Regions from separate parts of the Spongiibacter sp. IMCC21906 genome, predicted to be linked through region 2. Evidence: predicted binding sites of a transcription regulator. Region 2 holds the regulator's gene; each other region holds the start of a gene.

Region 1 (5,084 bases), 1.1 Mb from region 2:
TCATCATTACAATGCGATCTGATAATAATACGGCTTCATCGACATCGTGAGTGATAAGAATAACGGTGTTATTTAGCTCTGCTTGAATTTCCATCAATGAATCTTGCAAATGCGCGCGTGTTAAGGCGTCCAGTGCGCCAAAGGGTTCATCCATCAGCAGGACTTTCGGTTCCATGGCCAGCGCTCTGGCTATGCCTACTCGCTGCTTCATACCACCGGATATTTCGGCGGGTAGCTTGTGACTGGCGTGAGTCATATGCACTAATTCAAGATTATGTTCTATCCATTCTCTCATTTCAGCCTTGCTTTTATGCCCTTTAAATACCTGCTTGACGGCAAGTTCAACGTTTTCATATACCGTTAACCACGGGAACAGCGAGTGATTTTGAAAAACCACTGCACGATCTGGGCCAGGTGAGTTAACTTCTTTGGATTCCAATATAACGGCACCTTCTGTTGCTTGGTAAAGGCCCGCAACAATATTTAGAACGGTGGATTTACCGCAGCCAGAGTGACCGATTAAGGAGATAAATTCGCCTTTGTTAATCTTCAGGTCTATGCCATCCAGGGCCCGAAAGGGGCCGCTTTTGGTGGGGAAATCAATGCTGACCTGGGAGATATCAAGATAATTCGACATGATTGTTCCTTAGCTTTGGGCTTCGCCGCGGGCGATAAGCTTGTGAAGGGTTTGCATCAGGAAGTCGAGAATAAAACCAATGAAACCAATGGTGACGACGGCAACCATGATTCGGGAGAGGGACTCAGAGCTGCCATTTTGAAATTCATCCCAAACGAATTTACCCAGCCCCGGGTTTTGGGCGAGCATCTCGGCGGCAATTAATACCATCCAGCCAATGCCGAGGGAGATACGCAGGCCAGTAAAAATCATGGGCAGTGATGCGGGTATGGCGATTTTCTGCACCCGAGTGACCCAACCCAGCTGAATGACCCGGCCGACGTTAATCAGATCTTTGTCAATATTGGCAACGCCCACGGCGGTGTTGATCAGCGTGGGCCACATGCAACAGAGGGTGACGGTAATGGCTGAATTAACAAAGGATTTGGAAAACATCGGGTCATTGCTGACATAGACTGCACTGACGACCATAGTGACCAAGGGTAGCCAGGCCAGGGGCGAAACGGGCTTAAAAATCTGGATAAGTGGGGCGATGGCCATGTTCAGCAGTGGGCTCAGGCCGCAGGCCACGCCGATGGGAATGGCGATAAACGAGGCGACAATAAAGCCGGTGAACACGGTGACTAAGCTGGTAAAAATCTGATCGATAAAGGTGGCTTTGCCGGTGTAGTCTCGAATTTTTATCTCGGCGTCGGGATTTTTGGCCAATAGCGCGTCGTTGCGTTTGTGTTGCCGCTCGTAAAAAGCTTCGGCTTTTACGCGTTCGGCTTGATGTTCTTCCAGCAATCCCTGCGCGGCACTGTACACCGCAGCAGGACCGGGGAAGGTGCCCAAACTGGTGTCCACTTTGGCGGCCAGGGTTGACCATACCGCCAGAAATACCAGCACTGCCATAATGGGCAAACCGATTTGACGCAGAATTTCTTGACCTTGTTCTTTAGGGTTGTCACCCGTGGCCAACTTGAATACGGGGATCATCCAGCTTAAACCCGCCAGATTCAGGTAGTGCATTGTGTTTTGTTTAAACATGCCTGTCTCCATGGTGGCCCCGGACGCCGGGCCTCGTGGTACTTACTTCAGTGCGTCTTTGGGTTTGAGACCAATTTTGAATTTGCTCAGGTATTCATTCGGTTTGCTGCCGTCGTAGCTTATCTCGTCGATAAACTCGGTTTGTGGCGGTTTAAAACCGGTTTCAGTGGCAAAATCCGGGAAGTCGCTGGCGGCCATTTTGCCTTCGGCAATCAGCTGCTTGGCGGCTTCGGCATAGATGTCAGGACGGTAAACTTTTTTGGCGATATCCATATACCAGCTGTCGGGCTTATGTTCGGCAATTTGACCCCAGCGGCGCATCTGGGTCAGGTACCAAACCGCGTCGGAGTAGTAGGGAAAAGTGGCGTTGTATCGAAAGAATACGTTGAAGTCAGGCACGTCGCGCTTGTCGCCTTTTTCGTATTCAAAGGTGCCGGTCATGGAGTTGGCGATAACATCGTAGTCGGCGCCGACATAGTTGGGTTGACTGAGAATTTTGACCGCTTCGGGGCGGTTGGCGTTATTGTTGTCATCCAGCCATTTGGCGGCGCGGATCAGCGCTTTGACGACAGCAATATGGGTGTTGGGATATTTTTCAGCCCATTCTTTGCTTACCCCAAAGACTTTTTCTGGGTTGTTTTTCCAGATTTCATAGTCGGTAATGACCGGAACACCGATGCCTTTGAACACAGCTTGCTGGTTCCAGGGCTCGCCTACGCAGTAGCCGTAAATGGTTCCGGCTTCCATCGTTGCGGGCATTTGTGGGGGTGGGGTGACGGAGAGCAGGGCATCGGCGTCAATCTGGCCGCTGATATCCCCTTTCATTGGAGCATAGTATCCGGGATGAATGCCGCCAGCAGCCAGCCAGTAGCGCAGTTCGTAGTTATGGGTCGATACTGGGAAAACCATACCCATTTTGAACGGCTTGCCCTTGGCTTTGTAACTTTCCACAACCGGCTTTAAGTAGTCTGCCTTGATGGGGTGAATGGGCTTGCCGCTGTCATCGTGGGGGATGTTCTTTTTCATTTCAGCCCAAACGTCGTTGGACACGGTAATGCCATTGCCATTCAGGTCCATGCTGAACGCGGTGATGATGTGCGCCTGGGTACCAAAACCGATGGTGGCGCCCAGGGGCTGACCTGCCAGCATGTGAGCGCCGTCGAGTTGACCGTCAATGACGCCGTCCAGCAATACCTTCCAGTTTGCTTGAGCTTCCAGGGTGACGTAGAGACCTTCGTCTTCAAAAAAGAATTTTTCGTAAGCGATGGCCAGGGGGGCCATATCGGTCAGTTTTATAAAACCGAATTTCAGTTCGGCTTTTTCCGGGGTGCCGGCAGTGGCAAGGCTGGCAGTACTGACTGACAGCGCGCATAGGGCAGAGGTGATCAAGCGATGATACCAAGACATTTGTCTGACTCCGTTATAGGTTTTGGCCCAACTGGGGTGTGATCAATACCAACAGTTGAGGCCAAAAAATCTTTTATCGACGAGTGGCTCGCCGGATTAACTTCCGGGTTAGAACGCTCTAGCGAAGAGGTAGCAATTGATGCGCCATAAGACATGGAGTCATATAAAACAGTGAGATATAGAGTTATCTTAAAGTGGTTTGATTAGTCTTATGCGCTATCTTTGTGCGAGGCCTTGTCGCTTGGTGGGGGGTGAATTTTGGGTAATGCATGCTAATGGTGCAAATAAAGTGCATCTTATGATTGGCGGGGTCAGTAAATCGGGTGGCAGGTGGGTATTGCAGAGGCGGTAAAAATATCTTGCTGATGTAGTGAGGCCGCCGTTTAAGCGGCCCGAATTATGACGTGATCTTGCGATGATGCAGTTCGATATCTTGACCGTCGACGGCTAAATACCAGAGGTGTTGATCCCAGTCACCCAGTACGATGCGTTCGGCGGGCTGACCGTTTACGGATATTGAATGTCGATGTGGCCGGTGGGTATGACCGTGAATCATGCGCTGGCAATTGTGCTGGGCTAAGACAGCGATCACCTCATCTGGCGTGACATCCATAATATCTTCGGCGTTATTGCTGGTTGCTTCGTTACTGGCAATGCGCATTTGCTTGGCAATAATGCGGCGCTCTTCCAGTGGCTTGGCCAAGGCGGCTGCCTTCCACTGGGGGGTGCGGGATTGAGCCCGAAAAGCCATGTATTTTTCGTCTCGGGTACAAAGGCTGTCGCCGTGCAGAAGCAGGCAGGGCTCGCCGGCAACCGTAATCACGGTTGGATCTTCTAGCAGGGTCGCCCCAGCGCGGCGGCAAAAATCTTCGCCGAGCAAAAAGTCCCGGTTGCCGCGCATGATAAATATGTGGGTGCCAGAACGAGATAGCTGTTCAAGGGCTGAGCTGATTTCATCTACAAGGGGGCGATCATCGTCGTCACCGATCCAGAATTCAAAAAAATCACCGAGAATATAAAGTTCGTCAGCGCTGGGGGCATCATTTTGCAAAAAGTGAAAAAACGCCTGGAGGGTATCCGGGCGTTCTTCTTCAAGATGCAGGTCAGAAATGAACAGTTGGTGCATCAGTCTTCCCAAATAGCCTTCTCGATAACCACGTCTTCAGCGGGTACATCTTGATGACCGGCTTTGCTGGTGGTGGGCACAGCTTTTATTTTCTCAACCACGTCCATGCCGTCGCTTACTTTAGCAAAAACAGCGTAGCCCCAGCCTTGCATAGACTTGCTGCTGTGGTTCAAAAAGTCGTTGTCTTTGACGTTAATGAAGAACTGGGCACTGGCTGAGTGGGGGTCCATGGTGCGGGCCATTGCCAAGGTGCCTTCTTCATTTTTCAGGCCGTTGTCCGCTTCGTTCTCAATGGGCTCACGGGTTGTTTTTTCTTTCATGCCGGGCTCAAAACCACCGCCTTGCACCATAAAACCGTTGATTACGCGGTGGAAGATAACACCGTCATAAAAACCTTCTTGGACGTATTGCTTGAAGTTTGCTGCCGTTTTGGGGGCTTTCTCAAAGTCCAACTCGATTTTGATGTCGCCAAAATTTGTTTTAAAGATAACCATTTACTTCGATCTCGCTTATAACTGGAATTTAAAGCCGGTATAATACGCGGTTTTTGATCTCGCGGCGAAATCCATGTGATTTTCCGTTTTTTGGCGGCAGTAAAAAGCCTTGTTGTTTGAGGTTGAAGTGGATAGCCGTCTCTCCGATTTTTCCCTGCTAGCAGGGTGTTCTGGACGTTTTTAATGAGCGAAGAAGCAGCAACGGGTAATAATTTTTTACGTCATCTGGTCCGGGAGGACATTAATCAAGGACGTTTGGCAGAGCAGGCGCTGGTCACCCGTTTTCCTCCCGAACCCAACGGGTACTTACATATTGGTCATGCCAAATCAATTTGCCTTAATTTTGGTTTAGCCAAACAGTTTGGCGGGCAATGTCATTTGCGTTTTGATG
Region 2 (5,084 bases):
TCTATTTTGGTAATAGCGGCGAAGAAATGAAGGCCTTCAGCATATTAGACGGTCTTGGCATTAAACTGTTGAGAGATGCGGGAATACGCCCTGCCATCATTACTGGTCGCAGCTCAACATTGCTAGAAAGGCGCGCCGCCGAATTGAAAATCGACCTGATCTATCAAGGCCGAGAAGACAAGCTGGTTGCTCTTGAAGAATTGCGCGCCGACTTGGGGCTAGAAATGGCAGAAATCGCCTATGTGGGCGATGACCTTCCCGACCTATCGGCCATCATAAAAGCTGGCCTAGGCATCACCGTGGCCAACGGTCATAGCTTTGTCGCCCGGCATGCCGACTGGCAAACCGATGCGGCTGGCGGCAGCGGTGCCGTGCGGGAAATTTGCGAGCTCATTCTCAAAGCCCAGGGTAAGCTCAATCAAGCCTGGGAGCAGTTTCTCTAATGGCGAAAGCCCTACGTATAAACGTGGCTGCCCTGTCGGTGCTGTCTGCGCTAGCCGCATTGGCAGGGACCTATCTATACCTCACCCAGTTCAGTGAGAGCGGCAAATTAAGTATAGTGGAGCACTTCGATCCCGCCCCCGACGTCGAATCGTATCTTGAGGGCATAGAAGGGATAAAATACCGGGCCGATGGCGCCGTAGCCTATCGCTGGCAGGCCAAATCGGCAGAGCGATATATTTCAGACGGCGCAGTCACATTGCAAGAACCCTTTTATTTAGGGAATATCGCCGAGCAACGCCCCTGGACAGCCACGGCGGAACAAGGCCACCTTAGCAGCACGGGTCAGCTTTTGAGCTTGGACAGAAATGTCTTAGTCCAAGAGTTGATTCGACAAGCGGAAATTAAAACTGACGTGCTAAAAATAGATTTGGAAAGCAGTGAAGTGAGCACCGACCAGCCCCTGACCCTGATTTTACCCAACGGTGAAACCAAGGCCACCGGCATGCATGCCTCCCTTAAAGAAGAACGTGTGGAGCTGATGAGCAACGTTCGGGGGCATTATGATCCCCGCTAAAACCAAAACATTCACAGACATGCTGAGCCACATTCAAAGAGGGCTCATCACCGCGATCCTCCTCAGTATTGCTGGCACAGCTTACTGCCTCCCAGATGACCGCAACCAGGCCATTAACCTCAGTTCAGACCGGGCCACCTACGAGAACAATCAAGGCATTTACAGCGGCAACGTAAAAATGTCTCAGGGCTCACTCAAAATCGAGGCTGACAAACTAGTAATAGTGGAATCTAATCGCAAAGTAGAAAAAGTCATCGCCCACGGCCGCCCCGCTAAATTTGAACAACAACCCCGAGAGGGCGAAGGGGTTGTCATTGCCAGCGCCAACACCGTCGAATACAAGCTTAATGATGAAGAAATTTTGTTGCAAAAAAACGCCAGCATCACCCATCAAGGCTCAAAAATCAGCGGGGATCGCGTCGTCTATAGCGGCAAAAAACAAACCGTCGTTGCCGATGGCGGCAGCGCGGCAGAAAATGGCCGGGTCAAGATGACACTGCAACCACAAAACCCCGACGACAACGCTAACGCCGCAAGCAAAACCGGCACAACCAAGAAAAACGAGACTTCGGCCAAAACAAACAAGCCAAGCACCCCGCCCTCTAACAGTAACAAAGCGACCCCCTAATGCCGGTATTAAAAGCAAGCAACCTCGCCAAAGCCTACAAGGGTCGCCAAATTATTCGCGATGTCTCATTGAGTATTCGCAGCGGTGAAATCGTTGGGCTGCTAGGCCCCAATGGCGCGGGAAAAACCACCTGCTTTTATATGATTGTCGGCATCGTTAACGCCGACCAGGGCCACATTACTCTCGATGATAAAAATCTCACAGCAATGTCAGTACATGGTCGAGCAAAACACGGCCTGGGCTACCTACCGCAAGAAGCCTCAATATTTCGCAAGCTTAGCGTGGCCGATAACATTTTGGCCATTCTTGAAACCCGCAAAGACCTAAACCGCAAACAGCGAAAAGAAAAATTAGAAGCCTTGCTACAAGAGTTTCACATTACCCATATCCGCGACTCAAAAGGGATGACCCTGTCTGGGGGCGAACGCCGCCGAGTGGAAATTGCCAGAGCCCTGGCCACCGACCCCAGCTTTATTCTGCTTGATGAGCCCTTTGCCGGGGTAGACCCTATTTCGGTGAATGATATTCAACAAATCATCCGCCATCTGCAGGCACGAGGTATCGGCGTATTGATTACCGACCACAATGTTCGGGAAACCCTACAAATTTGTGAAAAAGCCTATATTGTTGGTGAAGGCCGTATCGTCGCCGAAGGCGATGCTAACACGGTGCTAAACAGCGAGATCGTGCGGGAAATTTACCTAGGTGACAAATTTACACTTTAAGCGCCATTAAAATTTTGATTCGGCACAGGTATTGCAGGCTCGAATAGAGGCGACTACACTCAAGGTACGCAAATACAGAATCATTTCCTGAATTGCGAGGGTATACCACCCGTTGGTAGAGTAGAAAATACTCGCGTTACCTTTTCATGTTGTAGAAGCCACTGCCTATGAAACAATCGCTCCAGCTCAAGGTTGGCCAGCAGCTGACCATGACACCACAGCTGCAACAAGCGATCCGTTTACTTCAGCTTTCTACCCTCGATTTGCAGCAAGAAATCCAATCTGCACTGGACTCGAACCCCTTACTGGAAATCAGTGAGGACGAAGGAGTAGACACCGAATCTCAGCAACAAAACACACCCTCTAAGCCAGAAACTGATTCGGCCGAAAAAACCAACACAGAAGCAAAAGAACCTACAGCCACAGCAGATAACGATGCCGACGACAGCTGGGCCGAGCGCAGTGACATTCCCGAAGACCTCCCAGTCGACAGCCAGTGGGATGACGTTTATCAAAGCAGCGGCAGTGGTAGCAGTACTCCCAGCGCCATAGACGACAGCGATTACAACAACGACTACCGCCACGGCAGCTCAGACTCTCTGCAAGACCACCTGCGGTGGCAGCTCAATGTCAGTCGCTTGTCCGAAGTCGACCGCCTTATTGCCGACGCCCTGATTGATGCCATTGATGAAAAGGGTCGCTTGACCCTATCTATAGAAGACTTAGTTGAAAGCTTTAACAACGAAGAAGCCGAAATTGAAGAAGTACGAGCCGTGCTTCATCTCATTCAAAATTTTGATCCACCTGGCGTTGGCGGCCAAGACCTACAAGAATGCCTGCTCATTCAGTTAAGGCAGCTCCACCACGACACCCCGTGGCGCGAAGAAGCCATGCTGATAGTCGGCCAATACATGGCCCAACTTGGCAATCGAGACTACAATCAAATCATGCGCCGCTGCCGCATTAAAGAAGAGCAGCTAAAAGACATTCTCAAGCTTATCCAAAGCCTCAACCCCACCCCCGGCGACGCCGTGGGTGCCAGCGAAACCGAATACGTCGTGCCTGACGTTTTTGTCAGTAAAAAAGAAGGCCGCTGGCTAGTTGAGCTCAACCCTGATATTGCCCCCAAGATTCAAATCAACGCCCAGTACGCCTCTATGGCCCGGCAGAGCAGTAACAGCAGCGATAACAACTATATTCGTGATAATTTGCAGGAAGCACGCTGGTTTATCAAAAGCCTGCAGAGTCGCAATGAAACATTGATGAAAGTGGCCAGCAAGATTGTTGAATATCAGCGTGGCTTTCTAGAGTATGGTGAAGAGGCCATGAAGCCATTGGTACTTCATGATATTGCCGAGGCAGTGGGTATGCATGAGTCAACGATCTCTCGCGTCACTACCCAAAAATACATGCATACGCCTAGAGGCATTTACGAACTGAAATTTTTCTTCTCCAGCCATGTCTCCACTGATACCGGCGGAGAATGCTCCTCGACAGCGATCCGAGCATTGATTAAAAAGCTAATCGCCGCGGAAAACCCCCGCAAACCACTCAGCGATAGCAAAATCACCGAGCTGTTAGGAGAACAAGGCATACAGGTGGCACGCCGAACCATTGCAAAATACCGAGAATCGCTAGTCATCCCCCCCTCCAACGAGCGGAAACGACTAGTTTAGTGGCCGTGATCTTACATCACGACCGTCACTTACGCGCCGGGAGGCGCTGGTTACTTACAGCGATGAAGGAGCAACAATATGCAAATAACTGTTAGTGGTCATCACGTAGACGTCACTCCAGCTCTCCGCGACTATGTCAATAACAAGCTCTCAAAACTTCAGAGGCATTTTGACAACATAACCAATAGCGACGTCACACTCTCTGTAGAAAAACTGATTCAAAAAGCCGAAGCCACGGTACACGTTGCCGGCGCGGATCTTTTTGCCACCAGTGAATCACAAGACATGTATGCCGCGATCGATAGCCTCACCGACAAACTGGACCGGCAACTCATAAAACACAAGGAAAAGAACCTGGTCCGTTAGGACTGGCAACCCTCCTCTTATTTAGCGAATATCATGAACTTCGATTCTATACTCAGCCAAGGACGTACCCATTGTGGTACGTCCGTTAACAGCAAAAAACGCCTTCTTGAGCAAGTGGCTCAATTTATTAGCGAAGACGACTCGAATTATGATCAAGGTGAGTTATTTAATGACTTGCTCGCCCGTGAGCGCTTGGGCAGCACCGGCATAGGTCATGGCGTTGCCATCCCCCACTGCCGCAGCAGCCGCTGCCAACGCATTACCGGCATACTGTTAAAACTCGACAAAGCTATTGAGTTTGAATCTATTGACGACCAGCCGGTAGATTTAGTGTTTGCCCTGATCGTCCCCGCCGAGGCCCACGACGAGCACGTGAAAGTGCTGGGGTCTCTCGCAGCCGCCTTTAACGAAGAAAGCTTCAGAAGCCGACTTCGCCAAGCCGACAGCGACCAAACCCTGTTTGAACAGGCCATCCGGGGCTAATATGCAGCTGATCATCATCAGTGGGCGCTCAGGTTCGGGCAAAAGTACCGCCCTACACCAGCTGGAAGACGAAGGCTTTTACGCCATCGACAACCTCCCGGTGTCACTGTTGCCAGCACTGGTGCAAGAGCTGTCGCAAAATCCACTTAAAGCTCACAAACAGGTGGCCGTGTGTATAGATGCCCGCA
Region 3 (5,084 bases), 340 kb from region 2:
TCGGTCTCGTTCAGTTTGTCCTGTGTCGCTGCTGCAGCGTTATGTTTAAGCGTCACGCCACTTCACCACTACGTCGAATGGCTCATGCTGGGACTCACCCAGCATTAGCCAAAAAGTGAAGAGTAGCCATTCCTAGCGATTATGTATCTCTTTGGCACTGTGGTCTTTAAAGAATATTCTAAACGGCAGGGATTTATTTTTACCGAGATAAACATAAAATCCATAACGGTCATTAGCGTAGTCTTTAATCACTTCATAACGCGGCGCAGCAGGAGCGGGCTCATCAACGACAGACTCGTCTCGCTCAGCACGAACGACAATTTCCTCGATAATCGTTGGCGATTTGTTTGTGTCGGTATTAGGAAGTGACACCAAAACGCGATACTCCCCATTTTCATCAGGGTCTACCGCTTCCACTCGTGCACCACTAACCTCATCCACAAAGCCCACTTCGCCGCGTATCGGCCCTGTTTCAGCAGCGTGAAGCGCCACTCCCCAGCAAAGTAACAAGAGACGTGTAGCAAGTACCTTTAGCTTTATCATAGGACACCTTTCCTTTCGACTTGATCCTTTAAAGACGGCTGTTCTGAAAATGAAGATACGAAAACCGCTCTTGAATGCTATCACTCTAAAACCGGCTTAGCACCTTTGTAAGTTATGTGTGAGTTATAACAAATATCGGCTGATGCGCTGTATTTTATGTCTTGTCAGCACCTTCGCGATTTTCTGACACCACACCGCCACTGAGCACTAACTGCAAGGCATCTGCTGGGCTCATATTTAAAGGACGCGTATGCCGGCGGGGAACAATTACCGTATAGCCACCCACCTGATAACTCATAGGCAAATAGACGGCAATATGATCATCATCCAGCTCACTGGCGATAGTGTTGCCATTACCCTGATGCCTTACCGTAACAATACCAATTAAGCGGGCTTCACTGTTGGGCAGCTCGACCATGACCACAGCCTCGTCATCAAATTTCTGACCGCCCATAATTTCCATAATGTCTTTGAACGTTCCATAAATTTGCCGCAACACCGGAAGTTGTTCTAAAAAACGCCCTGGCAACCCCCAGATATAGGTTCCGGTTGGCCAGCGCAAACTCAAACCGATGAATACCGTCAACAATACCAACAAGACTAAGGCCATTCCCGGTATATAAACGCTACCCAAGACTTCTTTTAATGGCGGCGCTAACCAGGATTCTGCCGTTGCCACTACCCACATTGCCAACTGAATAGACAACATTACCGGTAATAACACAAACAGCCCACGCAAAAAGGCGGCACTAAATCCGCGCATATTTTCTCTCCCTGAATCGTTGTTCTTAATCGCGTACAATAATTTGCCATGCGACAGTATGGAGTTTTGGGCAGGATTGACCGATAGAAGTTTCACCAGGCCTACGTGAGTTTTTCACAAAGGGGCCAGGGCCTAGGTTAGTTTTCGTGCTGAGAGTATTTAGCAGATGCTGCAGACCTCGAATCTCCGCCCTCATTGTTTAATCCATTAGTCATGTTAGCCTTAAATATGATCCAATCGGCATTCACCCTGGCTAACCGAGGGCCAAAATGAATTTGCTCATTATTATTGCAGTATTGATGGTCGCCTTGCTTGTCATCGTCCCATTAATCGAAAAATACTCACCGCAACCAAGCCCAGAAACCCAGCAGCGAATGAGCCGCTGGATACTGCCTTTAGTCGGACTAGGCCTGGTGTTGGCACTTGCCCGTCAGTGCATGGGGCCGAGCTAAGGAATAAAGTCGCTATCCAAACAACAAGGATTCTTCATTAACAATCGCAGCGGAACGACTCTCGGCCTTTGCCCACATTTTCTCGTGAAAGTAGAACGCAACCGTATTTACCGCTGGTTCCAGTAACGCCAAGGTCCCTCCTATCAACAAGCTTCCGGTCAATAAGTACGCCACCATAAAAGCAACACTGAAGTGCATCACAGCAAAACTCATTGTTTTTTTCACGGTATAAACTCCTCTTGGTTAAGTCCCACTACTGGCAGTGGCAGAAATACGCCACAAACCCCGCTGCAACAAAACAATAATAGCGACTCCGAGCAAATACAGAAGTTGATAATTTCAAAGATAACCATAGCCCTCACCTATCACACTAGGCCTATAGCGCTGAGGATAAGGTCAGATGGTGCGGTGCCACTATTCATCTACAGCTTTCTATAAAACCAACCCTCTTCAAAAACTTAGGTTTAGACACCAAAGCGAATCATCCCTTTTTCTCCACGCTCTTAAACAGTGACTGGCACAGCAGTTGCTTGAGCTTTCTGACTTTGGCGGGCATTACGTCCACCTTCATAAGTTGAGGCTTATATGAGACGTTTCCAAAACCTGACCCTGCTCGTATTAGTAGCATTAAGTCCGCCCGCCATTGCCGATGACGCCAGCGCAGCGATGGATATGGTTTGGCTTGTCACCGCCAGCGCCCTCGTATTTTTGATGCAAGCCGGTTTCGCGCTCTTAGAGTCTGGTATGTCACGATCCAAAAACACTTTAAACGTGGTGATGAAAAATTATATGGATGTCTGCATTGGCACCTTAATATTTTGGGCTATTGGTTATGGACTGATGTTTGGCAGCAATACAACTGGCCTCTTTGGTACCGACCTTTTTCTCTTAAACCAAAGTGATGCAGGCACTTACGGGGTACTGCTTTTTCAAACCATGTTTGCGGCAACAGCCGTAACCATTGCCAGTGGCGCCATGGCTGAGCGCACTCGATTTGAAGCCTATCTAGTTGGGGCAATTATTATCATTGCTATTATTTATCCGGTATTCGGCAGCTGGGTATGGAACAGTGGTGGCTGGCTAGCCAAAATGGGCTTTATCGATTTTGCAGGCTCAACCGTTGTTCACTCCGTCGGCGCATGGTGCGCGCTGGCAGGGATTATTATTCTTGGCCCTCGGTTGGGACGCTTTGACAAAAATGGTAAACCTCGAGAAATTCGCGGCCACAATCTAAGTTTGGTGGCACTGGGTGGATTTATTTTATGGTTTGGCTGGTTTGGTTTTAACGGTGGTTCAACCTTGGCGGCCAGTGTCGATATAGGATTAATTAATCTTAACACCCAATTAGCCGCAGCGGCGGGAGCCTCCGCATGCATGCTACTGGCAATGGTTAAGCGCCAACCCATTTTGCTCACCGCTACCGTTAACGGAAGCTTGGCAGGCTTGGTCGCCATCACTGCTGGCTGCGCCACAATGACCCCAATCTATGCATTGATTACCGGCTTTATCGGCGGGATTATTTGCAGCTTGGGCAGCCAAATGTTGTTGCGACTCAACATGGATGACGTGGTGGGTGCCGTCTCTGTTCACGGCTTTGCCGGAGCCTGGGGTACCTTGGCCGCAGGCCTTTTCTATACCGGCAATATGTTCAATTCCGAGCTTATCGTAATTCAGCTAGTGGGGATTTTAGCCTGTTTTATCTGGACCTTTTCCACATCGCTTATTGTGTACTACCTGATTGACCTCACCATGGGGCTACGTGCGCCGCCCCTCCATGAACAACGCGGTCTTGATCTGAGCGAACATGCCGAGATCGGTTACCCTGAATTCCCCTCTGGCATTACCGCCTACACCGCCGATCGCGCCAGTGACCTGGATTACACCCGATGAATACAAAGGATGTTAACCAGCGACGACAAGCCATTTACACAGGTCTGCACGACTTTATGGATGAACAAGACCTGGAGCGCGCCGTGCAGCATTGGGAAAACAGTTACGCAGATCAACCCAGCTTGGCCCTACAACGCTTTGTAGCTTATATATGTAATGAAGATAGCGCGCTGAAAAAACAGCGAAGCGCAGTATTGCGAAGCTTGCTGAATGCCATGAATCTTCCTGTAAACGAGTTACAAAAAAAAACGTCGCGTAATACCAGCAACATATCCCAAGAAAACCCCCAAGCACTGAGTCACAATGTTGCTTTCTCGGCATTAATTCTAGCCTTAATGTCACAACTCAACGAAAGCCAACAAACTAAACTTAAACTCGACCTTTTTGCGGCGCTGCGACGTCGCAAATTGCCCCACAACATATTGGATGCACTTCAGCGGTGGCTATCGAATCGTCAAGCTTTAGAGCTAAACAATGCGCCTGCAAGTTTATTGCAAAAGCTAATTAATCAGTTTTATGTTTTGCTTTGCGAAAGTGTCGGCCCCATCCAAGCCGATCGAATGCTTGCAAATGCCGTGCAACAACTACAACGTGAACAACCAGAGCTTGACCTCTTTCTTAGTTCGCTACTATAAAACGAGTACACTGGAATTAGCACGCCAAGAACGGTTTACCCTTCACCATAAAAAGTATCAGAGAAGCTTGCAGCCATGACCACTCACACCATACCACGAGTATTTTGCTTGATCGCTATTTTGAGTTTGTCAGCCTGTAACAGGCCCCCAGAGTCCACCGCACTGACGCCCGCACAAGAAAAAAGCTTAAAAAAGGCCAACGCCCTAGGGGATCAGATGCAACAACAAATGCTACAACGACAACAAAACATGCAGGATAAAGGCATTTAAGTGATAGTTTACAGATTTGCTAGCGGATGCTTGGCCCAAGGCGCACAGAACAACGCGTCAATTTCAGCGTCTGGCACCTCCGCAATACTGTCATAACACCATCGCGGGCTACGATCCTTGTCCAATAGACAGGCCCGAACACCTTCAGCAAACTCTGGGTCTCTCACCCGATTAACCGCCAATACCAGCTCCATGCGAAAGATGTCAGCCAAGCCCAAACCACTGCCTCGCTCAAGCTGGCGAAAAATTAATTTTGCGGCGCTCGACGCGCCTCTCTGCAAGCCAACAGAGGCCGACTTAAGCCAAGGCTTGGCGCCACGGTAGCTGCAAATTTTATTTTCAATTCGCACCGGGTCAAGCTGGCCACAGCACAAATCTATCCATTCTCGAGATTGCTTTAAATGCGAAATGCCAAGCGCAACGCCTTGGTGAGCCTCAATGTCTGTCAGTTTTTCTGTCAACTGTTGATGGTTCCAATCTGCATCGTCACACCAGTCTAAATGCAATAGCGCCTGCAAAACCTCCCGCTTA

Evidence for each region. The regulator sigma-54, encoded in region 2, starts transcription at its own class of promoters, with help from an activator protein. The targets are predictions, from matches to a motif close to TGGCACANNNNTTGCNNT.
Region 1: the regulator sigma-54 is predicted to act here: its motif matches at 3,203-3,220, upstream of IMCC21906_RS11205 (CmpA/NrtA family ABC transporter substrate-binding protein).
Region 3: the regulator sigma-54 is predicted to act here: its motif matches at 2,274-2,291, upstream of IMCC21906_RS07330 (ammonium transporter).

Annotation. Positions count from the first base shown of each region.
Region 1 is NZ_CP011477.1:2,415,988-2,421,071, reverse strand. Features, by position in the region: gene IMCC21906_RS11215 (ABC transporter ATP-binding protein) at 1-637, opposite strand, end outside; gene IMCC21906_RS11210 (ABC transporter permease) at 647-1,666, opposite strand; gene IMCC21906_RS11205 (CmpA/NrtA family ABC transporter substrate-binding protein) at 1,709-3,073, opposite strand; gene IMCC21906_RS11200 (UDP-2,3-diacylglucosamine diphosphatase) at 3,471-4,199, opposite strand; gene IMCC21906_RS11195 (peptidylprolyl isomerase) at 4,199-4,693, opposite strand; gene IMCC21906_RS11190 (glutamine--tRNA ligase/YqeY domain fusion protein) at 4,877-5,084, shown strand, end outside.
Region 2 is NZ_CP011477.1:1,267,341-1,272,424, reverse strand. Features, by position in the region: gene IMCC21906_RS05815 (HAD family hydrolase) at 1-443, shown strand, start outside; gene lptC (LPS export ABC transporter periplasmic protein LptC) at 443-1,018, shown strand; gene lptA (lipopolysaccharide transport periplasmic protein LptA) at 1,005-1,646, shown strand; gene lptB (LPS export ABC transporter ATP-binding protein) at 1,646-2,371, shown strand; gene IMCC21906_RS05795 (RNA polymerase factor sigma-54) at 2,539-4,047, shown strand; gene hpf (ribosome hibernation-promoting factor, HPF/YfiA family) at 4,126-4,413, shown strand; gene IMCC21906_RS05785 (PTS sugar transporter subunit IIA) at 4,447-4,896, shown strand; gene rapZ (RNase adapter RapZ) at 4,898-5,084, shown strand, end outside.
Region 3 is NZ_CP011477.1:1,605,536-1,610,619, reverse strand. Features, by position in the region: gene IMCC21906_RS07355 (M56 family metallopeptidase) at 1-108, shown strand, start outside; gene IMCC21906_RS07350 (hypothetical protein) at 133-543, opposite strand; gene IMCC21906_RS07345 (DUF502 domain-containing protein) at 698-1,306, opposite strand; gene IMCC21906_RS07340 (hypothetical protein) at 1,576-1,758, shown strand; gene IMCC21906_RS07335 (DUF2061 domain-containing protein) at 1,771-1,983, opposite strand; gene IMCC21906_RS07330 (ammonium transporter) at 2,344-3,648, shown strand; gene IMCC21906_RS07325 (hypothetical protein) at 3,645-4,283, shown strand; gene IMCC21906_RS07315 (enoyl-CoA hydratase/isomerase family protein) at 4,562-5,084, opposite strand, start outside.